DNA from 3 places in the Allobosea sp. F3-2 genome. Region 1 is predicted to be linked to each of the others. Evidence: riboswitches for the same ligand, from Rfam matches in the RefSeq annotation. Region 1 holds a riboswitch; each other region holds the start of a gene.
The links. A riboswitch is a leader RNA that binds a small molecule or an ion and turns the genes downstream of it on or off. The one in region 1 is predicted to bind thiamine pyrophosphate.
Positions count from the first base shown of each region.

Region 1 (7,513 bases):
GCGCTATAGCGCCAACTCCGCCTGCTGGCGCAGTTCCGACACAGGCGCCGCGTCCCGCTACGCCTCCGGCCACGGCCCCGATCGCTCCGGCTCCGGCCCAACCCGGCGCCGCCTCTCCAGCTCCAGCCCCGGGCACGCCGCCTGCAGGAGTGGCGCCCGCTCAGCCGGCACGCCCCGCTCCGGGCGCGCCTCCGGCAGCCGCCCCCGGCACGTCAGCTCCGGTGCAACCCGGTGTCGCGCCGACCCAGCCCGGCGTGGCTCCGGCACAGCCTCCGGCCGGCGGAGCCTTCCCCAGCCAGCCGCCGCAGCGCGAAGGCCGGCGCGGCGGCATCTCGCCGGGTGTGGCCGGCGCGATCGGTCTCGGCGTCGGTGCGATCGGTGGCATCATGGCCGTTCAGGGAGCGCAGCGCTTCGACGACATTCGGGCGCGGCGCGAGGAGCGGCGCGAGGGTGATGTCACCGTCATCCGCGAGCCCGGCCGCACCATCATCCGCGACGACGACGGCCGTGCCATCATCCGCCAGGATGAGGATCAGCGCTTCCGCGATCTCGGCTGGCAAGGGCGCTCCGAGCGCCGCGACGGCGAGATGCGGACCGTGTTCGAGCGACCCGACGGCACGCGCATCGTTACCGTCACCGATCAGGAGGGCCGGCTGATCCGCCGCACCCGTATCGATCGCGATGACCGGGAGGTGGTGATCATCGACAATACTCTGCGCGATCGCCCTGGGCGCTTCGCCGATGATGTCGTGATCCTGCCGCCGCCGCCGCTGCCGATCCCGCGCGAGCGCTATATCGTCGATGCGGATCAGGCCGACGAGGCGCTGATCTACGAGACGATCATGGCGCCGCCGATCGCCGCGATACCGCGTCGCTATACGCTGGACGAGGTCCGCTACTCGCCGGATCTGCGCGCCCGCATGCGCAGCGTCGATATCGACACGATCAACTTCGACACCGGTTCCTGGCAGGTTTCGCCGGATCAGGGGCGGCGTCTGGCCGTGATCGCGGATTCGGTCAAGCGCGCCCTGCAGAGCTCGCCCAACGAGGTGTTCCTCGTCGAGGGGCATACCGACGCCGTCGGTCCCGATGTCGACAATCTCTCGCTTTCGGATCGCCGGGCCCAGTCGGTCGCCGAGATCCTGACGCGCGACTTCCAGATCCCGCCGGAGAACCTGACGACCCAGGGCTATGGCGAGCAGTATCTGAAGATTCAGACGCAGGAGGCTTCCCACGAGAACCGGCGCGTGACGCTGCGGCGCATCACGCCGCTGCTGACCGGCCAGAACCGCTGACCCTCGGACGGGGCTGCTCCATGGGCGGCCCCGTTCTTCGCTGCGTGCGGGGAACCCCGCGCGCCCATAGCGGTTCCTCTTCCGGAGGAATCGCTGATGGGAGATGCCGCCATGAAGATTTCCGCTCTGGCGATGGCGGGATTGGTGCTTGCAGGTTCGTTCGCGCCGTTTCCGACCTGGGCTCAGAATGCGCCTCCTGCCGTGAAACAGCGTGCCCCCGGCGTGCCGACGGCGCCACGTGCCGATGAGTCCGCGCGTCCGCCGGCCGGGGAGCGGGCCACGCCGCCACGTGCCGAGGGGCGTGGGCAGCGCGACGACAGGGCACAGGCTGGCCCGCCGCAGCCCAGTCGCGACCCGCCGATGCCGCGCCCGGTGCCCTCGATCATCAGGCCCTGAGGCCGTTCAGGGTTTGGCAAGGCCGGCACACTAGCGTCGCCCGCATGAGCGACGCCGTCTCCCTTGCCAAAAGTATCGTCACGATGCAGGCCGCCTCGACGCAGCAGGCGCTGTCCGTCGAGATGCTCAGGCAGAATGCGCAGGCCGAGCAAAGCCTCGTCACCATGCTCCAGCAAAGCGTCGAGCAGACCAGGGCGAGCCTTCCGGCCGGTCAGGGCGGCCTCGTCGATCGCTCCGCCTGAAGGCTTCTTCCCCCCTTCCGATCGCCCGTTGCCAAGTGGCCGCGCTACGCCTAACCTCGCCGCTGTTCCGAGGGGTGCCCGCAAGGGCTGAGATGGCTTTCGAAGCCGAACCCGTCGAACCTGATCCGGGTCATACCGGCGGAGGGACTGGAACGCGATCGCAAGGCTCAAATCTTGCCCGCAGACAGCGACTGGACCGCTTTCAAGCCCGGATCTCCTGACCTGAACCAAGGAGGAGATCCTCATGAATGCCCACACCAAGCCCCAGAAGAACAGTGTCAAGGCCGCGCCGCAAAGCGTGACGACGGGCCCGATCATCGGCTCGCGCAAGATCTATGTCGCTGCGCCCGATCATCCCGAGATGCGCGTGCCCTTTCGCGAGGTCGTGCTGACGACCGATGCCGAGCCGCCGGTGCGCATCTACGATCCCTCCGGCCCCTATACCGAAACCGACGCCAAGATCGACCTCAATGCCGGCCTGGTTCAGCCGCGCCGCGCCTGGCTCGACGCCCGCGGCTTCCAGACCGTGCCCGGCCGCGCCGTCACGGCGGCCGATAACGGCCATATCGGCGAAGAACATCTCGTGCCCGCCTGCCCGGCGCAGCGCCCGATCCTCGAGGCGAAGCCGGGCCAGATGGCGACGCAATACGAGTTCGCGAAGGCCGGCATCATCACGCCCGAGATGATCTATGTCGCGCATCGCGAGAATCTCGGCCGCGCCGCGATGCTCGAAGGCGCCCGCGAGCGCCATGCCGACGGTGAGAGCTTCGGCGCCGCTGTGCCGGAATTCGTGACGCCCGAATTCGTCCGCGACGAGATCGCGCGTGGGCGCGCCATCATCCCGGCCAACATCAACCATCCCGAACTCGAGCCGATGGCGATCGGCCGCAATTTCCTGGTCAAGATCAACGCCAATATCGGCAATTCGGCCGTGACTTCCGGCGCCGCCGAAGAGGTCGAGAAGCTGGTCTGGGCGATCCGCTGGGGCGCCGACACGGTCATGGACCTCTCCACCGGCCGCAACATCCACAACATCCGCTCCTGGATCCTGCGCAACTCGCCGGTGCCGATCGGCACCGTGCCCATCTACCAGGCGCTGGAAAAGGTCGGCGGCGATCCGATCAAGCTCGACTGGGAGGTCTTCAAGGATACGCTGATCGAGCAGGCCGAGCAGGGCGTCGACTATTTCACCATCCATGCCGGCGTGAGGCTTCCTTATGTCCCGCTGACTGCATCGCGGGTCACCGGCATCGTCTCGCGCGGCGGCTCGATCATGGCGCGCTGGTGCCTGGCGCATCACAAGGAAAGCTTCCTCTACGAGCGCTTCGACGAGATTTGCGACATCATGCGCAAATACGACGTTTCCTTCTCGCTGGGTGACGGACTGCGCCCCGGCTCGATCGCCGACGCCAATGACCGCGCCCAGTTCGCCGAGCTTGAGACGCTGGGCGAGCTCACCAAGGTCGCCTGGGACAAGGGCTGCCAGGTGATGATCGAGGGCCCCGGCCATGTGCCGATGCACAAGATCAAGGAGAACATGGACAAGCAGCTGCGCGAATGCGGCGAGGCCCCGTTCTACACGCTCGGCCCGCTGACCACCGATATTGCGCCGGGCTATGACCACATCACCTCGGGCATTGGGGCTGCGATGATCGGCTGGTATGGCTGCGCCATGCTCTGCTACGTCACGCCGAAGGAGCATCTCGGCCTGCCGAACCGCGACGATGTGAAGACCGGCGTCATCACCTACCGCATCGCTGCCCACGCGGCCGATCTCGCCAAGGGCCATCCTGCCGCGAAGATTCGCGACGATGCGCTTTCCCGCGCCCGTTTCGACTTCCGCTGGGAGGATCAGTTCAACCTGGCGCTCGATCCCGACACGGCGCGCGAATTCCACGACGAGACGCTGCCGAAGGACGCCCACAAGGTCGCGCATTTCTGCTCGATGTGCGGGCCGAAATTCTGCTCGATGAAGATCACCCAGGACCTGCGCGCCGAGGTGCAGGCGATGAGCGACAATGAGCGCGCCAACCTTGAAGCGATGGCAGCAGAAGGCATGGCGGCCAAGTCGAAGGAATTCCTCGACAAGGGCGGCAGCATCTATCTACCTGCGGCCGAATGAGCAGCATGAACGACAGTCTCGACGCGGCCCAGGTCGCGTCGATCCTCGCGCGGGTGGCAGAGCGTCGCCCGCGCGTGCATTGCCTGACCAATACGGTGGCACAGAACGTCACCGCCAACATGCTGCTCGCCTTCGGAGCCGTACCCTCGATGGCAAGCCATCCGGAGGAGGTTGCTGCTGTCGCAGCGGGAGCAGGCGCAATCCTGATCAATCTCGGCACGATCAGCCCGGAGGGCGAGCGCGCCATCCCGAAGCTCCTCGCCGTGGCGCGGGACCGCGGCATCCCGCTGGTGCTCGATCCGGTCTTCGTCGAGCTGTCGTCGATTCGGTTGCAGCTGGCCGAGGACGTGATGCGGCTGCCCGGCGTCATTGTGCGCGGCAATGCCACCGAGATGGCGGCGCTCTCTCCCGTCATGAGCGGGGCGAATGGCGTCCTGCGCGTGACCACCGGCAAGGTCGACCGCATTGAAGGCGATGGGCGTGTTGTCACCGTTAGCCATGGCCATGAGCTGATGACGAAAGTCACCGGACTCGGCTGCGCTTCGAGCGCGCTGATCGCCGCCTGCCTGGCAGTCGAAACGGACCCTGCGATCGCCGCCGCTGCGGCGCTCACTGCTTATGGCATCGCCGGCGAGATCGCGGCCGAGCGCGCTGCCGGCCCCGGCAGTTTCGCGATGCATCTGATCGATGCGCTCGCCGGGCTCGACGAGGCGGCGCTGCGCGCGCGGATGGCCTGAGAATCAGTTTGGAATGTCAGCCCTCATCCTGAGGAGCGCCGTTAGGCGCGTCTCGAAGGATGCTCCAGATGTCTCCTGAGCCTCCTGGAGCATCCTTCGAGACGCCATTCCTCGCGGAATGGCTCCTCAGGATGAGGGCTCGATCATGTCAAAACGGGCTCGGACAACATGCGCTCAATTCGCGCCGTCATCCCACAGGCGGCGAAGCCGCGCCGATCCGGGAGTCATGCCGGAGCGCTTCCGGCCAAGGTTCAGGCATGGATCCCGGGTCTCCCTTCGGTCGCCCGGGATGACTCGCGGTTCCCGCGGGTACTGGCCCTGCTACTGCGTCGGGGTGAGCGAGAGTGGCGCCGGCTTCGGCGCTGCCGGGCGCGGCTTGGGCTTCGCGGCGGGCTTCGGCTCGGTGCTGAGGCCGAGCCGCACGCGCAGGCTGGCGGCGCGCGCCTCCGTGATCCGGGCGGCGCAGAAGCCCATCTGGCCCTCGCGCTGGAAATCGCGGCAGATCGTCTCGCGCTCGGACGAGAAGCCCGCCTGCTCGCGGGCGATCGAGCGCTGCTCGACGGCGTCGGATTTGGCCGTCAGGGTCCGGTAGCCCTCGCGGACGGCGCGTTCGGCGGCGCCGCGCGCCCGCTCGATCTCCTTGGCCTGCGCGGCGATCGTCCGTGCGTCCGGCCCCCACAGGCCACGCGGATCGATCCGGCACTGGGCCGCCTCGACGACGCAAGGTTCGGTCGGCTCGACGACGAGGACGGCACCGTCGAGCACGTCGAAGACGATCGGGCAGATCGGCGCCTCCAGCCGGTAGCGCGGCACGCCGGTCGGGCGTCCGAGCGCCGTGACCGGGACGGGCGCATCGCCGAAGGAAACGGAGCAGGCTTCGACGAGATTGACGGGCTGGAAGCCGTCGAGATTGAGCTTCATCCCGAAGCCGCCGGCGGTTTTCGTGAAGGTCGCCTCGCCATGATGGCCGTTGCGGTGCAGCGCCTTGCCGAGAATCCCCTCCTCGGTCGGGATCTTGATCGCGGGCATGCTCGGCTGGCGCGGCGCAGCCGGTGCGCCGGGCTGCGAGGGAGCGCCCTGCTGCGTGCCGGGAGCATTGAACGGCTGCGCGCCGGGCAATTGCAGGGGTTGCGCCTGCGCAAGCGCCGTCATCGCGGCCGAGATTGCCGCCAGAACAAGGGCGAGGCGCGTCGATCGGCTCATGGCTGTCCATGCGCAAACGGAACGGCCTTCCTGCATGAAGGTTCGCGCGAGCCGGCGCAAGGACCGCAAGGACACAGTCGGCCGGAAAGCGCCGGACGAGCCCGAAACCCCGCAATCCCCGATTCTTAATCGGCTCGCCTGTCTTGCAAGGGCGGGAACACCCTCACTATATACGCGCCCAAGGGGCGGTTTAACCACCGTCAAACGTGGAATACCGGTTCGTTCGCCGCTGAAGCGGGGGCGGCCCGGTCCATGGGCCGGCAGGCGGCGGGAATGCGTCGCGGGTCGGCGATCTGCTCAATCGAAAGGGATCCCATCCATGGGTAAAGTCATCGGTATCGACCTCGGCACGACCAACAGCTGCGTTGCAGTGATGGAAGGCACCACGCCGAAGGTCATCGAGAATTCCGAGGGCGCGCGCACCACGCCCTCGATCGTCGCCATCACGGATGACGGCGAGCGCCTTGTCGGCCAGCCTGCGAAGCGCCAGGCCGTCACCAATCCGGAGCGCACCTTCTTCGCGATCAAGCGCCTCATCGGCCGGACCTTCGAGGATCCGATGACGCAGAAGGACCTCAAGCTGGTCCCCTACAAGATCGTCAAGGCCTCGAACGGGGACGCCTGGGTGTCCGCCGACGGCAAGGAATATTCGCCGTCGCAGATTTCGGCCTTCACGCTCACCAAGATGAAGGAGACGGCGGAGGCCTATCTCGGCCAGCCCGTCACCCAGGCCGTCATCACGGTTCCTGCCTATTTCAACGACGCCCAGCGCCAGGCGACGAAGGATGCCGGCCGTATCGCCGGCCTCGAGGTGCTGCGCATCATCAACGAGCCGACCGCGGCTGCGCTGGCCTACGGCCTCGACAAGAAGTCCTCGGGTACCATCGCGGTCTATGACCTCGGCGGCGGCACCTTCGACGTCTCGATCCTCGAGATCGGCGACGGCGTCTTCGAGGTGAAGTCGACCAACGGCGACACCTTCCTCGGCGGCGAGGACTTCGACATGCGCCTGGTCGAGTACCTGGCGGACGAGTTCAAGCGCGAGCAGGGCATCGACCTGAAGAAGGACAAGCTCGCTCTTCAGCGCCTGAAGGAAGCGGCCGAGAAGGCCAAGATCGAGTTGTCGAGCGCCGCCCAGACCGAGATCAACCTGCCCTACATCACGGCGGATGCGTCGGGTCCGAAGCACCTCGCCATCAAGCTGTCGCGCGCCAAGTTCGAGAGCCTGGTCGACGATCTGATCCAGCGCACCATCGATCCCTGCAAGAAGGCGCTCAAGGATGCCGGCCTCTCGGCGGGTCAGATCGACGAGGTCGTCCTCGTCGGCGGCATGACCCGCATGCCGAAGGTCCAGGAGGTTGTGAAGCAGTTCTTCGGCAAGGAGCCGCACAAGGGTGTCAATCCTGACGAGGTCGTCGCTATCGGCGCGGCGATCCAGGCCGGCGTGCTGCAGGGCGACGTCAAGGACGTGCTGCTGCTCGACGTGACCCCGCTCTCGCTCGGCATCGAGACGCTGGG
Region 1 covers NZ_CP042331.1:4,006,698-4,014,210, reverse strand. The annotation lists gene FQV39_RS34225 (OmpA family protein) at 222-1,295, shown strand; gene FQV39_RS18405 (hypothetical protein) at 1,407-1,691, shown strand; gene FQV39_RS18400 (hypothetical protein) at 1,736-1,933, shown strand; TPP riboswitch at 1,994-2,098, shown strand; gene thiC (phosphomethylpyrimidine synthase ThiC) at 2,178-4,055, shown strand; gene FQV39_RS18390 (hydroxyethylthiazole kinase) at 4,061-4,792, shown strand; gene FQV39_RS18385 (hypothetical protein) at 5,114-5,995, opposite strand; gene dnaK (molecular chaperone DnaK) at 6,315-7,513, shown strand, end outside.

Region 2 (7,513 bases), 2.1 Mb from region 1:
GCGTCTTCTTGTCGAAGCCGGAGGCGGGCTTGGACGACAGGCCGAGCCCGCGCAGATCGGGCACGATCACCGTGTAGTCGCGCGCCAGATCCGCCGCCAGCGGCGCCCACATGTCGCCGGTTTCGCCATAGCCGTGCAGCAGCACCATCGCCGGCCCCTGGCCGCCGACCCGGACATGGATAGTCGTGCCGTTGGTCGTGATCTCCTGCGTCCTGAAGGAGGCCGGGAAGTCAGGGACCTGTGCGGCCGCCGGAGCCGCGAAGGCGAGGGCGCCAAGCGCCAAAGCGATTTTCAACATGGTACATCTCCCGCCTGCCGGGAGGGCGGTCGCCGATGACCGTCGCTGTCAGCCCGTTGGCATGACGCAACGTAGCATTCACCTCTCGTTCGGATGAGCATCGCATCAGCGAAATTCAGGTCCGGAATAGCCGAACGATGTTGAAGCTCGACGGCATCGCGACCTTCGTCGCCATCGCGGAAGCCGGCTCGCTGAGCGAGGCTGCCCGCCGGCTGCGCCTGTCGAAATCGGTGGTCAGCGACCGCCTGGCCGAGCTGGAGCACAGCCTCGGCGCCACGCTCCTGCATCGCAGCGCCCGCCGGCTGACGCTCACCGAGGACGGCACCGCCTTTCTCGAACGCGCCACGCGCATCACCGGCGAGGTCGAGGAGGCCGCGGCCGACGCGGCGCCCTCGTCGGCTCGTTGCGGATTTCGGCGCCCGTCACCTTCGGCCGCATGCATCTCGGCCCCGCGATCTACCCGTTCCTCGCCCGCCACCCCGAGATCGAGCTGACGCTCGACCTCGACGACCGCCGCGTCGATGCCGCCTCGGACAGCTACGACGCCGTTCTCCGCATGGGCCGATCGTGGATTCGCGGCTCGTCGCCTGGACGCTCGCGCCAAGCCGCAGGGTTCTCGTCGCTTCGGATTACCTGGTACAGAGCGGCACCCCGGCTTCGCTGGCCGAGCTCGAAGGCCATGGCGGCATCTTCTACACCAATCGGGGCGTCGGCGACTGGAGCTTCCGCGGCCCGCAAGGCATCGTCAGCGTGCGCGGGCGGCCGGCGTTGCGCGTCAACAATGGCGACATGATGCGGGATGCGGCGCTGGCCGGTCTCGGCATCGCCCTGCTGCCGCTGTTCATCGCCGGCGCCGAGATCCGCAGCGGGCGCCTTCGCGTCGTCGATATCGGCGTCCAGCCGGAGCCCGAATTCATCTATCTGGCGCATCCCGAAGGCCGCCGCCCTTCGGCCAACCTGCGCGCCTTCGCTGATTGCCTCCGCCAGGCCTTTGGCAGTCCGCCCTACTGGGAAGGCTGAGTTCGCCCGGACCGCATACGTGGCAATCGTCGATCGCCCTCAGCTCGAACCTCTGCGATCTGAGCTTGAAGACGCCTCGCTGCCAGTGTGGTCGTGGTCCGCTGTAGCGCCTCATGTGGTCTTGGCATCAAGGCCGAGTCCTTGGTGCGCAGAGACGGCGGACTACCGCGATACCAAGGATCTCCACGAGGTCTACAGGGACTGCTTTACGAATCCACCAATGCGCCCCACGCCGATGCAGGTACATAAACGCTCCCGAACCAGTCGGGATTCTGAGGTCCCGAATGTGTCAGGCTGCTGTGTCAGTTCGTGGAACGCAAAACAGAAAAACCCTTTAAATTCAAGGGCTTAGGAGTGGCGGAGACGGAGGGATTCGAACCCTCGATACCCTTGTGGGGTATGCTCATTTAGCAAACGAGTGCCTTCAGCCTCTCGGCCACGTCTCCGGCGAGAGGCTCTATGCCCGATTGCAGAGCCCTTTGACAAGCCTCGCCGACAACTTCCTTCGCGCAGCCTGTGCATCCGCGTTGGACAGACCAAGGCGCACTCCCTTGGTAAGGGAGTGGTCGAGAGGGCAGGAGGCGGCCGCAAAGGAGCCTTGCGCCGGCTCGACTTGCTCCCCGGTAGTGTGGCCATTAGATTGCGCTTGTCCGTTGGGGTGCCGAAAGGCTGAGAGGCGTGGTTCGCGCCAACCCATCGCACCTGATCCGGGTAATGCCGGCGAAGGGAACGGTCCTCGGCTCGCAGACACCTTGTTCGCGCCACCGGCCGCTGCCTTCCCGGGAGCAGGGAATAGCATGACGGCATCTCGCCCTCGCTCAGACCTGAACGTCGCGGTGGTCGGCGCCGGCGTCGTCGGCCTCGCCTGCGCCACCGAACTGCTGGCGCGTGGGGCGCGGGTCACCGTGCATGAACGCGGCCCGCGGATCGGGGCCGAAGCCTGTTCCTGGTATGCCGGCGGCATGCTCGCGCCCTGGTGCGAGGGCGAGAGCGCCGAGGAGCCGGTGATCCGGCTCGGGCAGCAGGCGGCCGACTGGTGGGATCATCATGCTGGCGGCGTCGCCCGCAACGGCACGCTGGTCGTCGCGCCCAGCAGGGATCGCTCGGAACTGCGCCGTTTCGGCCAGCGTACCAGCCATTTCGAGGAGATCGACGGCGAGGCCATTGCCGGGCTGGAACCCCATCTCGCCGGGCGTTTCTCGCGCGGGCTGTTCTTCGCCAGCGAGGCGCATCTCGATCCGCGCGAGGCGATTGCCACGTTGGCCGAGCGGCTCGCAGCGAAGGGAGCGGCCATTCATTTCGGCAGCGCGGTCGAACCTGCCGACCTCGATGCAGACATCGTCCTCGATTGCCGGGGGCTGTCGGCGTGCGATGTCCTGCCGGAACTGCGCGGCGTGAAGGGTGAGATGCTGCTGCTCCGCAGCGATGAGATCCGCCTGTCGCGGCCGGTGCGGCTGCTGCATCCACGTATCCCGCTTTACATCGTGCCGCGCGCCGATGGGCTCTTCATGGTTGGCGCGACCATGATCGAGAACAGCGAACGCGGTCGCATCTCGGCCCGCGCCATGCTGGAACTGCTCGGCGCGGCCTATGCGCTGCATCCGGCCTTCGCCGAGGCGGAGGTGGTCGAGATCGGCACCGATGCCCGTCCGGCCTTTCCCGACAACCTGCCGCGGCTGACGCGCCGCGGGCGGGTGATCCACGTCAACGGGCTCTATCGCCACGGTTTCCTGCTCAGCCCCGCCATGGCGGGAATGGCGGCGGATGCCGTTCTGAACCCGGAATCCAACCCGGAGATGCTGCATGACCTTGCTGCTTAACGGCGCGCCGCAGGAGATCGCCGCGAAGACGCTGGCCGAGGCGCTGGCCGAGCTCGGCTATGGCGGGCGCATCGTCGCGACGGCGGTGAACGGGGAATTCGTGCCGGCGCGAAAGCGCGCCGAAGTGAACTTGAGCGAGGGCGACCGCATCGAGGTCGTCGCACCGATGCAGGGAGGCTGAGATGGCATCCTTCTATGGTTTCGAGCCGCAGAACCCACTCTTCCTGGGCACGGCGCAATACCCGTCGCCCGCCATCCTGGCCGAGGCGGTGAAGCGCTCTGGCGCCGAGGTCGTCACCGTCTCGCTGCGCCGGGAATCGGCGGGCGGGGCCGGCCAGGCCTTCTGGGCGCTGATCCGCGAGCTTGGCGTCAAGGTGCTGCCGAACACGGCCGGCTGCCATACCGTCAAAGAAGCCGTCACCACCGCCGAGATGGCCCGCGAGGTCTTCGGCACCGACTGGATCAAGCTCGAGGTGATCGGCGAGGATGACACGTTGCAGCCGGACGTGATCGGGCTGGTCGAGGCAGCCCGCATTCTCAGCGATGACGGCTTCAAGGTCTTTCCGTACACGACCGAGGACCTCGTAATCGGTGGCCGGCTGCTCGATGCCGGCTGCGAGGTGCTGATGCCGTGGGGCGCGCCGATCGGCTCGGGCAGGGGGCTCAACAACCCCTATGGCCTGCGCAGCATGCGCCAGCATTTCCCGGAGATCCCGCTCGTCGTCGATGCCGGCATCGGCCTGCCCTCCCACGCCGTGCAGGCGATGGAGATGGGCTATGACGGCATCCTGCTCAACACCGCCGTCGCGAAGGCGGGTGATCCGGCGGCGATGGCGGAAGCCTTCGCGCTCGCCATCCGCGCCGGCCGCCAGGCCTTCGCCGCGCAGCCGATCGAGGCGCGCGACATGGCGGCTCCTTCCACCCCCGTCATGGGCAAAGCCTTCCTGGCCTGAAAGACTCGTCCCGCATGAAGCTCGATCCGTTCTACCCCATCTTCGACAGCGCCGACTGGCTGAAGCGGGTGCTGCCGCTCGGCGTCAAACTGGTGCAATTGCGCGTCAAGGATCGCTCCGAGATCGAGGTCGCGCGCGAGATCGCGCGGGCGAAGACGCTTTGTGCCGCGGCCGGCTGCGTGCTTGTCGTCAACGATTACTGGAAGCTCGCGATCGCTGAGGGCTGCGACTTCATCCATCTCGGCCAGGAGGATCTCGACGACGCCGATCTCGGCGCAATCCGCAAGGCGGGCTTGAAGCTCGGCGTCAGCAGCCATGACGAGGCCGAACTGGAGCGGGCGCTGGCGACAGAGCCGGATTACGTCGCGCTCGGCCCGGTCTATCCGACGATCCTGAAGCAGATGCGCTTCGGCCCGCAGGGGCTGGAGCGGCTGGGCGAATGGAAGCGCCGCATCGGTAACCTGCCGCTGGTCGGCATCGGCGGTATCTCGCTGGAGCGGGCGTCGGGCGTCTTCGAGGCCGGCGCCGACATCGTCGCGGCGGTGACCGACATTACCTTGAACGCCGATCCCGAGGGGAGGCTGAAGGCCTGGGTAGCGGCGACGCGCAAATACGCGGCCTGACAGGCTTGTTCTCAGGCGCCGCGTAACGCCTGCTGATCTTGCACGGAACCACTCCGTCATCCCGGACAAGCGGCGAAGCCGCGCAGATCCGGGATCCATCGTAGAGCGTGGAGCCCTATGATGGATCCCGGCGCTCCGCTTCGCTGCGGCCGGGATGACGGAGTGGTTCCGTGCAAGATCAGAAGGTGTTGGCGCTAACCTGAGAACCTTGAATCGCGAAAGCTGGTTTCCGAGATGGTCGGGTCAAGCCCGACCATGACGGCAAGAGCGCCTCAGCTCTCGGCTTCCGTCGGCATCGTATGCCCGTCGACATGGCCGAGGCTGCGTTCGGGGTCGAGCCGGTCGCGCACGCGCTGCTTCAGCACCTTGGAATCCGGGAAGCCGCCATCGGTCTTGCGGTCCCAGATCAGCTCGCCGTCATAGGTGATCTGGAAGATGCCGCCGGTCCGTGGGATCAATGCGACCTCGCCGAGGTCCTGCCCGAAGGTCGAGAGCAGCTCCTGGCCGAGCCAGGCCGAGCGCAGCATCCAGTTGCACATCGAGCAATAGGTGATGGCGATGCGGGGGGCGGGTTTGGTTGCGGTCATGACAGGCCACCGTGGCAGAGGAGTTCACCCCGGCATCCCGCTTCCATCGCCGCGATGCAAGCCTGAAAGCGGCATGGCGGCTGCGCTTCGTCAGCCGGCCACCGTGCTCAGACTGCGCGAGGGATAGCGCAGAGCGACGTCGAAGGGGTTGAGCTTCGCGCCGAGAGCCTCTGCCTCGCTGCGCAGCATGGCGATGACGTTGGGCAGCCGGTCCTCGCGCAGCCGCTCGGCCAGCGTGCCGACGCTGAGCGCCGCGACGACACGCCCCCGCGCATCGAAGACCGGCACGGCGACGCCGGCCATCCCTGCGATGAGGCCGGTATTGAGGTTTACCCAGCCCTGCTCACGCGCCGTCGCCATCGCGCTGCGCAGTGCCGCCTCGTCTAGGAAGCCGCGGTCGAGCAGGCGGGGCATGTTGAAGCGGATCACCGCCTCGCGTTCGTCCTCCGGCAGATGTGCCAGCATGGCGAGGCTGCCCTGGCCGATGCCGAGCGGCACTTTGCCGCCGATGTCGCCGGTGAAGGAGCGGATCGGGAAGGGGCCCTCGATCCTGTCGAGGCAGACGGCGTCATAGCCGTTGCGGACGAGCAGGAAGATCGTGTCGCTCAGAGTCGCCGAGAGTCGCAGCAGGGCGGGCCGGGCAAGCTCGCGCAGTCCGCCGGCCTGTCCGGCGCGGGCGGCGATGACGAAGAAGTCGAGCGCGAGCCGGTAGCGCTTGCCGCCGGCCGCCTGTTCGACGAAGCCCTCCGCCATCAGGTCACGCAGCGCGCGATGCGCAGTCGGCTGGCCGCAGCCGGCAGCCTCGGCGATGTCCTTCAGCCGCATGCCACCACCATCGCCCTCCGAGAGGATACGCAGCAGCCCCAGCGCACGGCGGAGCGAGGAGACAGGTTCGTCGATAGCTTGCATGCGAGAAAATCAAACGTCAGATAGCGATTAAAATTCCGTATAGAGAAATTATGTCAACAAAAATTCTCTAATACGGAATTGAAGATTGACGAATTTGTGTCGTCTCCCTTTGCTTGCGCCATCGCAGTCCGGCTTTTCCGGCGACCGGAAAGCCTGCCGATCGAGGTGTGCATGGGCTTCCTGACGCTGCAATCGCTGAGCAAGATCTTCGGCGACTTCACCGCCGTCAGGGATGTCGATCTCAGCGTCGCCAAGGGCGAGTTCGTCTCGCTGCTCGGCCCCTCCGGCTGCGGCAAGACGACCACGCTCCAGATGATCGCAGGGCTGGTCGAGCCGACCAAGGGCACGATCACCCTCGACGGGCGTGACATCACCCGCGAGAAGCCGAGCCGCCGCGGCCTCGGCATCGTCTTCCAGAGCTATGCGCTCTTTCCGCATATGACGGTGGCCGAGAACGTCGCCTTCGGCCTCGAGATGCGCAAGGTCGCCAAGGCCGAGCGCGACCGGCGCGTGAAGGAGATCCTCGGCCTCGTCCATCTCGCGCCGATGGCCGAGCGCTATCCGCGCCAGCTCTCCGGCGGCCAGCGCCAACGCGTCGCCATCGCCCGTGCACTCGTCATCGAGCCGCCGGTGCTGCTGCTCGACGAGCCGCTGTCGAATCTCGACGCCAAGCTGCGCGAGGAGATGCAGTTCGAATTGCGCCGCATCCAGCGCAGCGTCGGCACCACCACGATCATGGTGACGCATGATCAGGCCGAGGCGCTCTCGATCAGCGACCGCGTCGTGGTGATGGAACAGGGGCGCATGACGCAGATCGACGCGCCCTATCGGCTCTATGAGCGCCCGGCGACGGCCTTCATCTCCTCCTTCGTCGGCAAGATGAACCGCATTGAGGCCGTCTGGCGCGGCGGCCGGGCCGAAGCCGGCGGCGTCGCGCTGCCGAGCGAGGCGGCAAGCCTGCCGGATGGTTCGGCGGCCATCCTGACGCTGCGGCCCGAGAAGATCCTGCTCAAGCCGGCTGGCCAGGGATTGCTCGACGGACGCGTCGCCAGCCGCTTCTTCCTCGGCAGCTACTGGCTCTTCAACGTCGAGACGCCGGTCGGGGCGATCCTGGTCTCGGCGCCGAACCAGGGCGGCGAACCGGCCGGGGAGGGCGAGAGCGTCGCCCTCGACTGGCAGGCGGACAGCGCTGTCGTCGCGACTGCGGGAGCGGCGGCATGAGCGGGCAGCGCACGCTGACGCCCTGGCTGCTGGTCTCGCCAGCGACGCTGCTTTTTCTCGGTCTCGTGGTCCTGCCGCTCAT
Region 2 covers NZ_CP042331.1:1,940,954-1,948,466, reverse strand. The annotation lists gene FQV39_RS09035 (alpha/beta fold hydrolase) at 1-298, opposite strand, end outside; partial or broken gene FQV39_RS09030 (LysR family transcriptional regulator) at 436-1,318, shown strand; tRNA gene FQV39_RS09025 (tRNA-Ser) at 1,674-1,764, opposite strand; TPP riboswitch at 1,963-2,064, shown strand; gene thiO (glycine oxidase ThiO) at 2,143-3,138, shown strand; gene thiS (sulfur carrier protein ThiS) at 3,122-3,319, shown strand; gene FQV39_RS09010 (thiazole synthase) at 3,321-4,091, shown strand; gene FQV39_RS09005 (thiamine phosphate synthase) at 4,106-4,714, shown strand; gene FQV39_RS09000 (Rdx family protein) at 4,987-5,301, opposite strand; gene FQV39_RS08995 (IclR family transcriptional regulator) at 5,392-6,210, opposite strand; gene FQV39_RS08990 (ABC transporter ATP-binding protein) at 6,382-7,431, shown strand; gene FQV39_RS08985 (ABC transporter permease) at 7,428-7,513, shown strand, end outside.
Region 2: linked by a shared signal. The riboswitch ahead of thiO (glycine oxidase ThiO) and the one ahead of thiC (phosphomethylpyrimidine synthase ThiC) in region 1 are both predicted to bind thiamine pyrophosphate.

Region 3 (7,513 bases), 820 kb from region 1:
CTCTTCGGGATCTTCGAGTTCGATCTCTGGGGCCGCAGCGCCTATCTCTTCGGGCTCGCTTTGCTCATCGTCGTCTTCGCAGCGCTGCGCTTCATTACGCGCTCGCCCTTCGGCATGATCTGCCGCGGTCTCAAGGAAGACCCGCTGCGGATCAGCGCGCTCGGCATCTTCGCCTTCCCGGTGCTGCTCAAGATGTTCGTCATCTCCGGTGCCGTCGCCGGCATGGGCGGCGCGCTCGCGGCCATCGCGACGCAAGTTGTCGGGCTCGACAGCATCAGCTTCGAGATCTCCGCCAACGCCCTCGTCATGCTGGTCCTTGGCGGCATCGGCCATCTCTATGGCGCGCTGATCGGTACCGTGATCTTAATGGCGCTCGAACACGTTGTCGCTGCGATCAACCCCTTCCACTGGATGACGCTGGTCGGCGCCGTGCTCATCGCCATCGTGCTCTTCGCCCCGCGGGGCCTGTCCGGCACGCTGGACGAAGCCGCCCGATTGCTCACGCGCAACCGCTGGGGGGCCCGCCCATGAGTGCGGTCTTCGAGGTCTCGCATCTCTCGAAGGAGTTCGGCGGCCTCAAGGTCAGCCGCGACATCTCGCTCGCCATGGCCGAAGGCGAACGCCTCGCCCTGATCGGCCCCAACGGCGCGGGCAAGACCACCTTCGTCAATCTCGTCACCGGCCGCATCCCGCCAAGCGCGGGCCATGTCCGCCTCGCTGGCGAGGACATCACGGGCCTGGGCGCCGTGAAGCGCGTGCGGCGCGGCCTCGTCCGCACCTTCCAGGTCACCCGCCTCTTCCCCGACATGACGCCGGAAGAGCATGTCGTCATGACCATCCTGCAGCGGCTCGGCCGGGCGACACGCATCTTCGCCCGTTTCCACGGCGATTCCGAAGCACGCGACGAAGCCGCCGAGGTCCTCGCCACCCTCGGGCTCACCGAAGTCGCGCGCCGCAAGGTCGCGACCATCGCCTATGGCCAGCAGCGCCTGCTCGAGATCGCGATCGCTCTGGCGCAACGCCCGAAGGTGCTGCTGCTCGACGAGCCGGCAGCCGGCGTGCCTTCCGCCGACACGCCACGCATCGAGGAGGCCCTGGCCCGCCTGCCCCCCTCGCTCGCCGTGCTGATGATCGAGCACGACATGGACCTCGTCTTCCGCTTCGCCAAGCAGGTCGTGGTGCTGGCCGCCGGCGAACTCATCTTCCAGGGTCTGCCGGCTGACGTCGCCAAAGACCCCAGGGTCCGTGAAGCCTATCTCGGGAATTACGCGCATGCCGGCAGCCACGCTTGACGTTCGGGACTTAAGCGCCGGCTACGGCCAGACCCATGTGCTGGAGGAGGTCTCCTTCTCCGTGCCGGCGGGCGGGCGCCTCTCCATCCTCGGCCGCAACGGCATGGGCAAGACCACGCTGATGGCGAGCCTGATGGGGCTGACCCGCCGCTATGCCGGCGGCATCAGCCTCGGCGGCACCGACGTCACCGCGCTCGGCACAGCGGCACGCGCCCGCGCCGGCATTGGCCTCGTCCCCCAGACCCGCGAGGTGTTCAAGGGGCTGACCGTCGAGGAAAACCTCTTCGCCGGGTTGAAGGGCCGCCCGCGCAGCGCGATCGAGGAGGCCTATGCACTGTTTCCGCGTCTGCAGGAGCGCCGCCGCAACATGGGCTCGCAGCTCTCCGGCGGCGAACAGCAGATGCTGGCGACAGCCCGCACCATCCTCGGCCAGCCCTCGGTGCTCCTGCTCGACGAGCCACTTGAAGGCCTCGCTCCCGTCATCTGCGACATGCTGATGGAGGCCTTCACCCGGCTCGCGGCAAGCAGCGCGATGACGATCCTCTTCGTCGAACAGCGCCTGGAAAGCGCGCTTGATTTTGCCGAGGACGTGATCATCCTCGAGCGCGGCCGGATTGTCTGGTCGGGCAAGCCCGCCGCGCTGCGCAGCGATGCCACGGTGCTCGAGCGCTATATCGGCGTCGGCGGGCTGCACTGACGAAACGTCAGAACCCGACTGAGCGCTCATCCTGAGGAGCAGCCAACGGCTGCGTCTCGAAGGATGCTCCAGAGGGCTCCAGAGCTCCTGAAACATCCTTCGAGACGGCCCTTCGGGCCTCCTCAGGATGAGGGCTCGGATTGGAGATCAGACAGCGAATACCGCCGCTGCCGCTTAAATGCTGAAGCGCGCACCGGCGCGGGCAAGCCCGCCGGAGATGGCGACCGGCGTGCCGTCGGCGCGCCAGCAGGCGGCGCCCGTCAGCGTGCCGTCCGGGTTGAAGGCGATGGCGTTCATGCCACCGGCGACGCGCGGCGAACGCACGATCCTGTGGCCGCGCGCCGCAAGCTCCTGCGCCACGGCCTCGGGAATCGCCTCTTCGAGTTCGAGCACGCCACCCTCGGTCCAGACGCGCGGCGCCTCGACCGCCTCCTGCAACGTCATGCGATGGTCGATCAGGTTGACGATCGCCTGCAGCGCCGAGGGAAAGATGCGCAGAGCGCCGGGCAGGCCGAGCGCGAAGGCGAGCCTGCCCTCCTTCAGCGCCATCATCGGCGCCATCGAGGTGAAGACCCGCTTTCCCGGTGCGATCGAGAGCGCCCGGCCGGGATGCGGGTCGAAGTTGAACATGTAGTTGTTGGCGATCATTCCGGTGCCGGGGATCTGGACGCAGGCTCCGAACAGCCCGTTGATCGTCTGCGTCGCGCTGACGACGTTGCCCTGCGCATCCGCAACGGTGACATGGGTCGTGTCGGCAGACTCGCCGCCTGACAGCCCCGCCGTCCAGCTCTTCGCCCGGCCCAGCTCGATCAGCGCGCGCCGCTCAGCGGCGTAGTTCTTGTCGATCAGCCTATCGACGGGAACCTTGACGAAGGCGGGATCGGCGGTCGCCACTGCCCGGTCGGCGAAGGCGATCTTCAGCGCCTCGGCCAGCAGGTGCACGGCATCCGTCGAGCCGAAGCCGAGCGCGCCGATGTCGTAGCCTTCGAGGATATTGAGCATCTGCGCGATATGCACGCCCGAGGACGAAGGCGGCGGCGGGCCGATGATCTCGTAGCCGCGATAGGAGCCGCGGATCGGCTGGCGCAGTTCGATGCGGTAATTGGCGAGGTCAGCCTGATCGATCAGCCCGCCATTCGCGGCCATGTAGTCGGTCAGCGCCCGCCCGAGCCGCCCGCCATAGAGCGCCTGCGGTCCTTCCGCCGCGATCAGCTTCAGGCTTGCGGCATAATCGGACTGGATAAGCCGCGCGCCGGACTGGAGCGGCTGGCCGCCCGGCAGCAGGAGAGCGGCAAGACTCGGATCACGGGCAAGATCAGCGGCATTGTCGGTGATGCAGTTCGAGAGATAGGGCGTGACGACGAAGCCGCGCTCCGCCAGCCCGATCGCCGGCTGCAGCACCTCGGCCAGCGGCAGCGTGCCGAAGCGCGCCAGCGCCTCGCACCAGCCCTTGAGCGCGCCCGGCACGGCGACCGCCTTGGCGCCAACCACGTTCTCGCGATCGCGCGTATCGCGCTGCCTGCCGATCTCGTCCGAGAGGCAATCATACATATCGGGCGTCGCATGGACCGGTGCAGTCGAGAGATTGTCGATCACGACATGGCGCCCATCGGCGAGGCGAATATGGCTCAAGCCCCCGCCGAGAATGCCGACCATCATCGGCTCGGCGACGGTCAGCGCGAACAGCGAAGCCACCGCCGCATCGATCGCATTGCCGCCGGCGAGCAGCATCTGCGCACCCGCCGCCGAGGCAAGCGGATGGTTGGTGACGACCATCCCGCGCGAGCCGGTGGCCGGCTTCTTCTCGCAGGTGAAGGAGGCGATGCGGGGCGGCGGTGCGGAAACGTTCATGGGCGGCACAGAAACGGTTTTGCAGGCCGGCGTCGAGCCTCTTCTTCGACATGCGCGCCATGTCCCGGCTTCTCGCCGAATACAACGGGCCCTGCGCCGGCAACGCTTGACAAGCCATGGCCCGAAGCCCCACCTAAACCTTGTTCCCAGGGGGGCCTCGCTAGGAGGCTGAGATTCCGCCGGCCGGGCTTTAGGCCCGGCAACGCGGTGACCCTACGAACCTGATCCGGATCATGCCGGCGTAGGGATGCGGGACATGCGGCCGTCGAGGCCCTGATTCCAGCTTGCGCCCATGATCCTGTCGCGATCGACGCTCTCGGATTGCCCGCGAGCGTCCGGACGGAGTGGGCCGCAGTGACGCAAGCCGAGATCATCGAGGCGCTCCTGGCGTTCATCGCGCTTCCCGATGCGTCGGAAGCCGAATTCGAGGCGATGGCGCTGAAGGTTTTCGCCTATCAGTTCCGCAACAACGAGCCCTATAAGCGCTTCGCCCTGCAGCGCGGCCGCACGCCGCTCTCGGTCAGGCGCTGGCGCGACATCCCGGCCGTGCCGATCACCGCCTTCAAGGACCTGACCCTGAGTTGCAGCCCGCCGGAAGCGGCGGAGCGCGTCTTCATGACGAGCGGCACGACACAAGGGATACGCGGCCGCAGTTACCATCCAACGCTCGCCGTCTGGAGCCGCTCGATGCTGGTCAACTTCCGCAAGCGCTTCATGCGCGGCCGCGAGCGCATCCGCATGGGCATCCTCTTCCCCGACGAGACGGAGCTGCCCAATTCCTCTCTCGCGCACTACCTCGGCCTCGCCCGGCGCGAATGCGGCACGCCCGACTCCGAGGTCTTCATCGGCACGGCCGGCCTCGATTTCGACCGTTTGCTGCCGACGCTCGCGCAAGCCGAAGCGAGCGGCGAGCCCTATGCCCTGCTCGGCGCGAGCTATTCCTTCGTACCGCTGATGGATGCGCTTGCGGCAAGCGGCCGGCGCTTTTCCCTGCCGGAAGGCAGCCTCATCCTCGACACCGGCGGCTTCAAGGGTCAGTCGCGCGAGCTCGGGCCGGACGAGTTCTATGACGGTCTCGCCGCCGCCTTCGGCGTGCCGCGCTCATCCTGCATCAACATGTACGGCATGACCGAGCTGAGCTCCCAGCTCTACGACGATGGCAATGCGGCCTGCCCGTCGGTCAAATCCGGCCCGCACTGGATCCGCAGCCGCGTGATCGATCCGCTGACCGGAGCGGACCTGCCGGAGGGCCAGCGCGGCGTCATCGTCCACCACGACCTTGCGCATTTCAACTGCGTCTCGGCAATCCTGACCGAGGATGCCGGCGAGATCGTGCCGGGCGGCTTCAAGCTGTTCGGCCGAGTCGATGGCGAAGCCTCTAAAGGCTGCTCCGTCGCCGTGGCCGAATTCCTGGCGGCAGCGCGAGGCTGACTGACGTGATCGAGCATGCGGGCCATCTGCCGGGCCTGAGCCGCGAGACGCTGCGCTGGCGTAAGGTCAGCCATAGCGCCTGGGGTGAGAGTGCCACCATTGCGCTGCCGGAGCTCGACGAGGCGCAGGCCGCGGCTCTTTGCGCGCATGTCCGCAGCAACGCCCGCGCCCGGCTGAAGCGGATGGACACCGCACGCATCGTCGCTGCGATCGACGCCGCCATCGCGCGCCTGCTCGACCGCGCGCACCCGCTGCGACGCAAGGCCGAATATCTGCTGCCGATCGTCACCGGCTATGATCGCGAAACCGTCCGCCTCGGCTTGACCGGCTATCTCAAGACCTTCCGGCGCCCGCAGCTCCTGCGCTTCCTGGCCGAGGATTTCGCCAATCCCGCCGTGCTCGACGGCTTCCAGCCGACGCCCAAGGGCGGCTATCTGCGCGCCCATGGCCCGGAGCTGCTGCTGCATGTCTGGGCCGGGAACGTCCCGGCGCTCTCGCTCTGGAGCCTGATCTGCGGGCTCCTGGTCAAGGCTGGCAGCATCGGCAAGCTCGCTTCGGCCGAGCCGCTGACCGCCGGCTGGTTCGCCAGCCTCATCACCGAGATCGACCCGGAACTCGGCGAATGCCTCGCCATCGTCTGGTGGAAGGGCGGCGAAGCGGCTGCCGAACCCGTTTTCCTGCGCGAGGCCAATACCGTTATGGCCTATGCCGGCAACGACACGCTCGAAGCCCTGCGCGCCAAGCTGCCGATCACGACACGCTTCCTTCCGCATGGCCACAAGATCGGCTTCGGCGTGATCGCGCGCGAGGCGCTCGACAGCCGCAAGGCGCCGGCGCTTGCCCGGCTCGCCGCTCATGACGTCGCCCGCTACGAGCAGCAGGGCTGCTATTCGCCGCAGATGCTCTTCGTCGAACGCGGTGGACGGGTCAGCCCCGCCGAATTCGCCCGTTACGTCGCGCGGGAGCTCGGCGCCCTCGCCCACCGCCATCCGCGTCGCGCCCTCTCGCAAGGCGAAGCCACCTCCATCGTCGCCTGGCGCGGCGCACAGGAAATACGCGCCTTGGACGGCGGAACCGAACTGTTCGGAGAGCCCTCCGATACGTGGAGCATCGTCCATGTCGATGCAGCCGAGGACCTAAGCCCAACGGGTCTCAATCGCACGCTCAAGCTGGTTTCGGTCGAGAGCCTCGACGATGTCCCGGCCCTCGTCGCGCCTCATCGCAGCTTCCTGCAGACCGCGGGCGTTGCGGCGGCGCCGGAGAGGCTGTTTCGGCTCGCCGAGGGGCTCGGCGCGGTCGGTGTCACCCGCATCGCCCCGCTCGGCCGCATGACGGCGCCGGAAGCCGGCTGGCACCATGACGGGCGCTTCAGCCTGCTCGATCTCGTCACCCTGACCGAGGTCGAGCAGAGCGCGGAAGCGGCGGCGGAAGGGTTCGCACCCTATGTCGACTGACCTCCCCACACCCGGATTCGTCGCGATCGAGCAGGTCCGCTATCGCTATGGCGCGGCGGGCCCCGCGATCGTCGACGGCGTCGACTGGGTCATCCCGCGCGGCGAGATCCACTGCCTGCTCGGCCGCAGCGGCTGCGGCAAGACCACATTGCTGAAGCTCGCCGCCGGCCTGCTCAGGCCGACCGAAGGCGCCATCCGCATCGGCGGCGAGGCGCTGCATGGCCCGAGCCCCCGCGCCGGCTTCGTCTTCCAGGCTCCGACCCTGCTCGACTGGCTGAGCGCGCTCGACAACGTCCTGCTGCCGGTCTCGCTGAAGCGCCGCCCGACCGCCGCCGACCGCGACGCCGCGCTCGATCTGCTCGCCCGGGTCGGCCTTGCGGACTTTGCGGCGCGTCGGCCTACCGAGCTCTCCGGCGGTCAGCAGAGCCGCGTCGCCGTCGCCCGCGCGCTGGTCGGCCAGCCGGATCTGCTGCTGCTCGACGAGCCTTTCGCCGCGCTCGACGCCCTGACGCGCGAGGAATTGCAGGACGACCTGCTGCGGCTCTGCACTCTCCATGGCACAACCGCGCTCTTCGTCACCCATGATATCGGCGAGGCCGTCTATCTCGCCGACAAGGTCGCGGTGATGGCCGCCGGCCGCCTCAGTCATGCACGCCGGATCGAGCTGGCCCGGCCGCGCCATCGCGACATGCGCTACGCTCCCGGCTTCGCCGCCGCTTGCCATGAGCTGCGCGACGCCATGGACGGCGAGACTGTCGCCGTCGCAAGCCGGAGGCCGGCGGCATGAC
Region 3 covers NZ_CP042331.1:4,830,846-4,838,358, reverse strand. The annotation lists gene FQV39_RS22335 (branched-chain amino acid ABC transporter permease) at 1-531, shown strand, start outside; gene FQV39_RS22330 (ABC transporter ATP-binding protein) at 528-1,292, shown strand; gene FQV39_RS22325 (ABC transporter ATP-binding protein) at 1,273-1,989, shown strand; gene ggt (gamma-glutamyltransferase) at 2,164-3,840, opposite strand; TPP riboswitch at 3,979-4,106, shown strand; gene FQV39_RS22315 (LuxE/PaaK family acyltransferase) at 4,195-5,271, shown strand; gene FQV39_RS22310 (acyl-CoA reductase) at 5,277-6,725, shown strand; gene FQV39_RS22305 (ABC transporter ATP-binding protein) at 6,715-7,512, shown strand; gene FQV39_RS22300 (ABC transporter permease) at 7,509-7,513, shown strand, end outside.
Region 3: linked by a shared signal. The riboswitch ahead of FQV39_RS22315 (LuxE/PaaK family acyltransferase) and the one ahead of thiC (phosphomethylpyrimidine synthase ThiC) in region 1 are both predicted to bind thiamine pyrophosphate.